One region of the Methylocystis sp. genome, then DNA from elsewhere that is predicted to be linked to it. Evidence: predicted binding sites of a transcription regulator. Region 1 holds the regulator's gene; each other region holds the start of a gene.
What was found. Region 1 encodes LexA, which represses DNA repair genes until DNA is damaged. Its sites were predicted from a motif close to TGTTCNNNNTGTGTTCNG; they were not measured.

Region 1 (3,110 bases):
AGCCAAGCCTTTTCTGACAGCCCGATCAGAGAGGCCGAGGAACTCCGCGACTGTGGCGGTGTCGACCCATTTGCCCGACATCAGGCGGCTTTCCCTTTGAGCGTCGCGGCAACAATGATTTTTTCACGTAGCGTCTTTGCTGCGGGTCCGTTCCTACGTCCCGTCAGGACAGCGGTGGCCCATTGGCGGGTGATCTTGTTTTCCGAACACCATTTCGCCAAAGAGCTTCCCTGCTGTAAGAACCCAATGCGGGCCTGTAGCAACAAGTCTGCGGAAGGATCGCCCATTGTGAGGTGTCTCTAGGATTGCTTCGTTATGCAACCTAGATTGCAAAATGAAATCATGTCAAGAGGCGCGACGGCAAATCCAGCGGAAGATTTTATTGATCGCGTGAAGAAGGCTCTGAACCTCACGCGAGATGAAGACCTTGCTATCCGCCTCAATCTTGGGAAGAGCACAATCGCAACTTGGCGGCGACGGGGGAGTATTCCATTCAAAAAACATGCTGAAATTGAGCAATTAACAGGAGTTAAATATACAGACGTGCTCGTTGAGCGCCTCACGCGATCGAACGAATTATATGATATTTGTCGTATATCTTACTTGAATGCTATTTCTAAACTATTCAATGAAGCAAATAAAGATGAATTAAACGAACTTTCGTTCAGGCTATCAAGGCATGAAGATGCAATCGCTCGGATAATACGGGATAGAGTTTCAGATATAGCCGGTGAACATCTTTCACCAGAGAATGTCGTTGCTTTAGTTCATCGAGCATACAACGGGGACTTCATCAGCCCAATGGAAATCCGTGACATCCTCCAGGCGAATTCGGAAGGTTCCGCAATAGGTTCCGCAATCGATATTGCACAATGAAATGTTCCGCAATGCAAAGCGCAGGAACCCTTTGATATCTAATACATTCCGCCTCCGAACAATATTTCTGAGATGTTCCGCAAGCGGTTCCGCAATACCCGCCGCGCTACCCTATTGCTTTTTCAGTGTTTCTAAGCGTAGCGCGACAAAAAGCGATTTTTCACGCGCGACAAATAATTCTGCCCGCTCCACCGCGATGATCGCTTAACCAAAGCGTGAACATAAGACTTGCAGAACGCAGTGAGAACGTATATCGTTCGTTCATGATTTGTTTAGTTTATCGAGCCAAAAGCTGCAGCGCAGCGAAAATCGACGATTGGGCTTGCAAGGCGGAGCGGCGATGCTGACCAAAAAGCAAAACGACCTGTTGCGCTTCATCCATGAGCGCTTGAAGGAATCGGGCGTGCCGCCGTCGTTCGACGAGATGAAGGACGCGCTCGACCTGCGGTCGAAGTCCGGCATTCATCGGCTGATTCTCGCGCTCGAAGAGCGCGGCTTCATCCGTCGCCTGCCCAATCGCGCCCGCGCGCTCGAGGTCCTGCGCCTGCCCGAATCGGCGACGCCGCGCAGCGCCGTCGGGCGCAGCGGCAAATTCGCGCCCTCGGTCATCGAAGGCAATCTCGGCCGCGTGCGCCCGCTCAATGAGCGTTTCGACGACGAGAGCGATCAGCAGGTCGCCATTCCGGTGATGGGACGCATCGCCGCCGGCACGCCGATCTCAGCCATCCAGAACCGCAGCCATACGATCAATCTGCCGCCCGACCTGCTGATGAGCGGCGAGCATTTCGCGCTCGAAGTGCGCGGCGATTCGATGATCGAGGCGGGAATCCTCGACGGCGACACCGTCGTCATCAAGAAGCAGGACAACGCCGACACCGGCGATATCGTCGTGGCGCTGATCGACGATGAGGAAGCGACGCTGAAGCGCCTGCGCAAACGCGGCGCGTCGATCGCTTTGGAGGCGGCGAATCCCGCTTACGAGACGCGCATCTTCGGTCCTGACCGCGTGCGGATTCAAGGCAAGCTCGTGAGCCTTTTGCGGAAATATTAGCTGCGGCGCGTTTTGGCGAAGCCTGTCATTCCCGACGCGCGCTTTGCGCGCGATCGGGAATCCAGAGCAACTTCACCATTCATGCCTTTGCCCCTGGATTCCCGGTCAAGCCTTCGGCCTGCCGGGAATGACAAAACAAAGAGCATGCAGCGCGTCTCTATTCGAGCGGCTCCATCGCGCGGGCGTCTTCCTCATTGCGCTCTTCATCGCTGAGCGGCGCAGGGAACGCCGGCTTGCTCCGCTGGCGCGGCGCGGGCGACCATGGCCGGTCCTCGTCGACGGCGCGCGCCGTCGTCCATTCAACTTCCGCACCCTTGAAGCGTAGCGACACCGCCCCCGTTTCGCTCAGCTTGCGGCGATCGATCACGATCGGCGCCGCGCATCCTAACGGCGCATAGAGCGGCGTGATGACGACGGCGGCGCGCGCGCAGTCTTCAATGAAGGCGCCGCGCTCGGCGACGAGCGCGACGAAGCGACCGTCGATCGACTTGGCGACGCAACCTAAATCATCGCAGGCGACGCCGCCCTTCGCGTCCGAGGCGAGGCGCGCATCGCCGTCGGCGCGCAGCCATTGTTCGGCGGCGAAAGCGCTCGGCCTTTGTCCCAAGACCGCAAGCTGTCCCGACGACAGGCGCAGCGCCGCCGATTCCCCGGTCGCCGGCGCGGCGAGGTCGAACGGCGCGCCGCCCGTCGCACCCATCAATCCAATGAATGCAAGAGGAATGGCGAGGGCGCGCCAAGCCCATGTTCGCCACAAAACGAGCGACAACACCGCAAGCGTTAGAAAAATAATCGCCCAGGGCGCGAAGGCTTTGACCGGCAGGCTCGCGCCCGGGGCGCTGGCGATGAGCCCCGCGAGATAGGTCACGAGGTCGATGCCCATTTTAAGGTAGCGCCAGACGAATCCGTCGAGGCCGAGTGGATAGAGCGCGGCGCCGAGAAGCGCGCAGGGAACCGCGAAGAATTCGATGATGGCGAGCGTCAGCGGATTGCCGATCAGCACATAGGGGCTGAGCTCATGAAAATCATTCGCCATGAAGGAAGCGGTCGCCGAGGTCGCGCATAATGTCGCGAAGATCGCCGCGCCGGGCCCGTGCAACAGGCGTTCGACGACGCTTTCACGAAGCGCGCCCCACCATGTTCGCGGCGCGCGATCGTCGATGCGGCGCTTCGCAAGATATTC
Region 2 (3,110 bases), on a different contig from region 1:
CAGACAAAGCAGATTTGCGTCCGCGAGAATAAGCTCCTCAAATATTTCGGCGACTTCGTCTGGTATATGACCGACACAACGAGCGGATCGTCAGGATCGCCCGCCTTCAATCGCTTTTGGCAGGTCGTCGCGCTTCATCACAGCGGCGTCCCGAAAAAGAACGCCAAAGGAGAAATCCTTTGCATCGACGGCACGGTCTGGAACCAGACGAGGGACGAAACGGCGATCGACTGGATCGCGAATGAAGGCGCGCGGGTCAGTTCAATTGTTGCGGACCTTAAGGCCTCCATGGGTTCGCATCCTCTCGTGAAGGCGGCGCTGGAAAGCGGAGAACGCGCGCAAGCGACGATCGAAAGGTCTGTCATGGCGCCAATCGCCGCGAAGAACGAACGCGCCGAAATGTGGATCGAGGACGACGGCGAAACAGCCTCCCTTGTCGTGCCCCTTCGTATCCCGATCGAGCTACGCAGATTGGCGGCGACCAGTCCGAAAGCGACCATTAGCCCCGTCGAGACCGGCAAAGCCGATGCGATCCCCGTCCCAGCTCTGGACGCATTGACCGTGGAGGCGGTGACAATCGATCAAACCACCTTGGGCTCGCGGCCTGGATATCAGCCGAATTTTCTGGGTTCAGGCAAATTTAGCGTGCCGCTTCCAAAAATCCCCGCTTCTCTGAAATCGGAGGTCGCGACCCTCAAGGGAAAAGCCGCGCAGTCGGAGCTGAAATATTTCAATTACAGCGTCGTTATGAACAAGCGGCGAAAGCTCGCATTTTTCAGCGTCGTCAACATCGACGCAAGCGAGCAGCAAGATGTCGGCAGGCGCATGGGCGATTCTTGGTTTTTCGATCCGCGGATCGACGCCGCATTTCAGACCGGCAATGAATTTTATGGCCGGCAATCGACATTCGAGGCCGACCGGACCGCCAATCCGTTCGATCGAGGCCATCTGGTTCGGCGGCTCGACGCGACATGGGGGAGCAGCGTCGACGAAGCGAAAGAGCACGGCAACGACTCTTTCCACTTCACCAATTGCTCGCCGCAATTCTTTTCGTTCAATCAGGGAAGGAGATTGTGGCTCGGTCTTGAGGATTACACGCGCGACACATTGCTGCGCAATCGCGAAAAGGGCATCGTCATGAATGGGCCAATATTCGACGGGCCGGACGCGGAGGGAAGCCAATTGCCCGATCCCAACGCTCCCGCGCATACGGATCCGAAGTTTGGGGGCCTCCCCATACCAAAGTATTTTTGGAAAATTCTCGTCACCAGGGAGGATGACGGACTCAAAATCCTGGCGTTCATCATGAGCCAGCGAAATTTAATTTTGAACATTGATCGCATCGAAGAAAGATTCACCGACGAGGACGTCAAAGTGTTTCAGGTGTCGGTCGCCGACATTTCGAAACTGACGCAGCTGGACTTCGGACCGTTGATGGACGCGGACAGAGAGGAAGCCGCGACGGTCGGCGCCCGTCGCATCGAGTCCTTTAGCGACATTCGAATTTAGGTTCCGCCCTGCGCCAGCGGATGGGCGATCGTCGTCGGACGGAGCACGGTCGTCGCGGGACGATGGAAAGCGAGCGCCATCGATTCCGCGAAAGCGCGGCATGACGCCGGGAACGCCGGCTGTAAGGTGGCGCGTTTCGCGAGCGCTCGAGTGGCGCGACTCCTATAGAGGCGGCGCACTCCAAAACGACCGAGGCGATATTTGACAAGGCGAGCCGGCCGATAATGCGGCTCTGCGCCTTTGCGTCCAGTGCGCCCGTTCGCCTTCTAAGGCGACGGCTCCCGCCCGTTATGAACAAAAAAGAACTTGGCAAAAAAGAACAAATCATGCACATTTGGCGTCAGGGTCAAGCGCGGCCATTCTCCCCTCGCCGCTTACGCGCTGGCGCCCTCGCAGCAATTGCCTGCGCCTACGTAACCGTGCCAGAAGGAATTTTCAGCCGTGAGCCAAGCCAACCTCCGCCTCGTGGAAGGGACGTCCGTGGACAAGACCAAGGCGCTCGACGCCGCTTTGTCGCAGATCGAGCGCGCCTTCGGCAAGGGCTCGATCATGCGGCTGGGCAAGAACCAGAAGGCCGTCGAGATCGAGACGATTTCCACCGGCTCGCTCGGGCTCGACATCGCGCTTGGCGTCGGCGGCCTGCCGCGCGGCCGGGTAGTTGAAATCTACGGGCCGGAATCCTCCGGCAAGACCACCCTCACTCTCCATGTCATCGCCGAGGCGCAGAAGGCGGGCGGCGTCTGCGCTTTCGTCGACGCCGAACATGCGCTCGATCCGGTCTACGCCCGCAAGCTCGGCGTCAATCTCGAGGAATTGCTGATCTCCCAGCCCGACACCGGCGAGCAGGCGTTAGAGATCACCGATACGCTGGTGCGCTCCGGCGCCGTCGACGTGCTCGTCGTCGATTCGGTGGCGGCGCTGACGCCCCGCGCGGAAATCGAGGGCGAGATGGGCGAGGTGCAGCCCGGCCTGCAAGCGCGGCTGATGAGCCAGGCGCTGCGCAAGCTCACCGCCTCGATCGCCCGCTCCAACACGCTCGTCATCTTCATCAATCAGATCCGCATGAAGATCGGCGTGATGTATGGCTCGCCCGAAACGACCACCGGCGGCAATGCGCTGAAATTCTACGCCTCGGTGCGGCTCGACATCCGCCGCATCGGCGCGATCAAGGAGCGCGACGAGACGATCGGCAACCAGACCCGCGTCAAAGTGGTCAAGAACAAGGTCGCGCCGCCGTTCAAACAGGTGGAATTCGACATCATGTATGGCGAAGGCGTCTCCAAGATGGGCGAATTGATCGATCTTGGCGTCAAGGCCGGGGTCGTCGAGAAATCCGGCGCCTGGTTCTCCTATGACAGCCAGAGGCTCGGCCAGGGCCGCGAGAACGCCAAGACTTATCTGAAGCAGCATCCCGAAGCGGCGCAGCGCATCGAACAGGCGATCCGCGAAAACGCCGGGCTGATCGCCGAACGCATTCTCGAAGCGGCGCAGGACGACGAGGAATAGGCCTCGTCGCCGACTCTCGGCCGAATCTCGCCTGACCGCGGCTTCGGGTATGTCGCGACCAACGACCGCCGCGCGCCGATCGTTCGGCGCGTTTC
Region 3 (3,110 bases), on a different contig from region 1:
TGTCCGCAAGAGCGGACAACGGATCGGCCTGTTCCGCCATCAGGTCGAGGACGCGCTGCGCCGACGACGGACCCACGCCCGGCAGGAGCTGCATAAGGCGAAAGCCGGCAACGCGGTCGCGCGGATTCTGCGCGAATCGCAGCAGGGCGAGCAGGTCCTTGACGTGGGCGCTGTCGAGGAATTTCAGCCCGCCAAATTTGACGAAGGGAACGTTGCGGCGCGTCAGCTCCAGTTCGAGCGGGCCGCTGTGATGGGAGGCGCGGAACAGCACGGCCTGTTGTTGCAGGCGCACGCCGATTTCCCGGTCCTCCAAGACACGCTCGACGACGTAGCGGGCCTGGTCGGCGGCGTCAGGCACGGTGACGATCCGAGGCTTCTCCCCTGACCGGCGTTCCGTCCAGAGGTTCTTGGTGAAACGCTCGCAGGCGAGTTCGATCACGCCATTCGCGGCGGCGAGAATCGGCTGCGTCGAGCGATAGTTGCGATCGAGGGTGACAACGTCGGCCGGAGGGCTGAAGGCGTTCGGAAAGTCGAGAATGTTGCGCACGGTCGCGGCGCGGAAGGAATAGATCGACTGAGCGTCGTCGCCGACGACGGTGAGGCCGCGCCCCCCGGGCTTCATGGCCAGCAGGACCGAGGACTGTAGACGGTTCGTGTCCTGATATTCGTCGACCAGGACGTGATCGAACCTTCCGCCGATTTCCTCCGCGAGAGCCGGCTCGCCCAAGGTCTGCGCCCAATAGAGCAGCAAGTCGTCGTAGTCGAGAACGTTCTGCGCCTGCTTGGCGGCGACATAGGCTGCGAACAACTCGCGCAGCTGAGCGCCCCAGCCGGCGCACCAGGGAAAGAAACCTTCGAGAACGTCGTCGAGCGGCGCCTCCGCGTTGACGGCGCGGGAATAGATGGCGAGGCAAGTCCCCTTGGTCGGGAAGCGGCTCTCCGTCTTCGAGAAGCCGAGCCCGTGCCGGACGAGATTCATGAGATCGGCGGAGTCTTCCCGATCATGGATCGTGAAATCGGGATCGAGCCCGATTTCACTGGCGTACTCGCGCAACAATCGAGCGCCGACCCCGTGAAACGTTCCCGCCCAAGCGAGCGCCTCGGTCATAATTCCAGCGCTCGCTCCCAACGCCTCTGCGCAGATGCGCTCGACGCGCCGCGTCATCTCGGCCGCCGCCCGGCGGGAGAAGGTCATCAGCAGGATACGACGCGGGTCGGCGCCGTTGACGATCAGATGCGCGACGCGATGGGCGAGGGTGTTGGTCTTTCCGGACCCGGCTCCCGCGATGACAAGGAGCGGCCCGCCGAGCACACACTCCTTTTCGCGGACGCCGTGTTCGACGGCCCGCCGCTGTTCGGGGTTGAGTCTTTCGAGGTGGGCCACGGGTGACGCTCGCGAATCGGGGCAGAGCTAAGGGGATGACTGAACCACATTTCTCGTTTTGTTCGCAACGCCCCGACGTTATGAAAAAAGGGCGCCGCTGCGGATTTGGCTTCGCCGACGCGCCTCCGGACCACGACTCGCGTGCTGATGCGGCGACGTCGAATTTGTGTTTGACAAATCATATTCGCATAACGTTGATTATAGAAGTAAAACAATGTGTTATGAAGATTTTGCACGAGCTAAATGTCTTCGTCACCGCCACGTCCGACAGACGCCGCGCCGCCCAGCGCATCGTAACGACGTGCCGCAAGCCACTGGAGACGCAACGCTTGGGTTTGCAGCACGCGGCGGAGGCCTCCTTGCACTTTTCGTTCCGCAATCACCTGCGCAAGACGCGATATAATGAGCGCCCTTCGGGCGATCCTGAAGTCCGGATGGGATCTTAGCTCATAGACGCGATCCGATACGATTCGACCCCTCAACGATCGCGGCGTCTCCACTACAAGGGATCCGGCCGGCGGGTCCTTTTCGTTCAGGATTGCTTTGAACTCAGACTGCTCAATTGCACGCTGCGTTATCGAGCGCTCCAGGGCATCCAAATGTTGCCGAGCGCTAATGTCTGAGCGGTTGGTCTTTTGAAATTGTGATAGCGGCCACACCTCGATCTCCAGAACCTCAAACGGGTCGAGCACCGACATCGCCACAGCATCAGTACGCTGGTTGGTAAGATGACGGCGGATTCGCGTGCGCAGCATCTCGTTCGTTTGGCCGACATAGATCGGTTCGCCATCATAATCGAAGAATGCGTAAACGCCCCACTTGTAGTGACCGACCTTGGACAAATTCCCTGAACCATCATCGAACGGCGTATCCAGAAACCTCGTCAAGTTGGCCCGCAAATCTTCCGTTTCAAATGGAGGAAAATTCACGAAGTCCGGGTTACGCGGCGCGCGGTGATCGGAGTCGTTAGCCACGTCGGATCGCCGTCATCTCAGAAGAGTGCTGAACAATTCCACCACGTTTGATGGTCGTACGCCGCATCGTCTCTTCTCCATGAAACTCAATATCAAAGCTTACATGGTTGAGCTCGTCATCACGGCCCCCAAAGCACGAATGAAACGCATCAAGAATTTCGACGTTTGATAGTGACTGAGCGGCGACCCATAGATTGTCGGCAGACGGAATCGAACCAGGTAAAAAATATATGCACGGTGGCGGCGAGCAAAATGGGCCGATAAGCGTCCTTCTGTCGACCTCACTATCCAACGCCACCTTTGGACAAGAACGCCCAATAGTTCCACACATCATGTCCCATATGATCAACCCGTCAACGAGTTGGTTGCGCGCGATGATTTCGGCGCTGATGCGCGTATGAACGCCGGACCAAGTATTACGCCGAGGGTCGGCGCCAACATTGGTGCATAAGTTCCAAATGACGAATTCGTCGGCGCTGCTCGGACGCTGGAAAAGCTTGGTGTTATCGCCATCCAAGCAGCCCTTCAAATCTATGATCGCGATGCGCCCGCTCTTTAGTTTCACAACATAGTCATGCAGAACGCCTCGCCTTGTGCGATCCCAACTCGCGATAAAACCGCGATCTTCCATGTGATTGAGAACATGCTGGACGAATTCTCGCTTTTCTCGCATCGTCGCCGAGAATTCGCCGCGTACCTGCTGAATGGCGCCTCGGAATATCGGCGAAGCGTAGAAATCCTTTTCCGAGAGA

Region 2: the regulator LexA is predicted to act here: its motif matches at 1,825-1,842, upstream of recA (recombinase RecA).
Region 3: the regulator LexA is predicted to act here: its motif matches at 1,433-1,450, upstream of AB7I51_RS11280 (ATP-dependent helicase).

The regions. Positions count from the first base shown of each region.
Region 1 covers NZ_JBFWVN010000065.1:8,133-11,242, reverse strand. Annotated here, with positions in the region: gene AB7I51_RS15620 (hypothetical protein) at 81-287, opposite strand; gene AB7I51_RS15615 (helix-turn-helix domain-containing protein) at 316-876, shown strand; gene lexA (transcriptional repressor LexA) at 1,217-1,927, shown strand; gene AB7I51_RS15605 (ComEC/Rec2 family competence protein) at 2,085-3,110, opposite strand, start outside.
Region 2 covers NZ_JBFWVN010000006.1:61,145-64,254, reverse strand. Annotated here, with positions in the region: gene AB7I51_RS04535 (DNA/RNA non-specific endonuclease) at 1-1,509, shown strand, start outside; gene recA (recombinase RecA) at 1,951-3,015, shown strand.
Region 3 covers NZ_JBFWVN010000032.1:26,243-29,352, reverse strand. Annotated here, with positions in the region: gene AB7I51_RS11280 (ATP-dependent helicase) at 1-1,384, opposite strand, end outside; gene AB7I51_RS11275 (GIY-YIG nuclease family protein) at 1,624-2,358, opposite strand; gene AB7I51_RS11270 (hypothetical protein) at 2,351-3,110, opposite strand, start outside.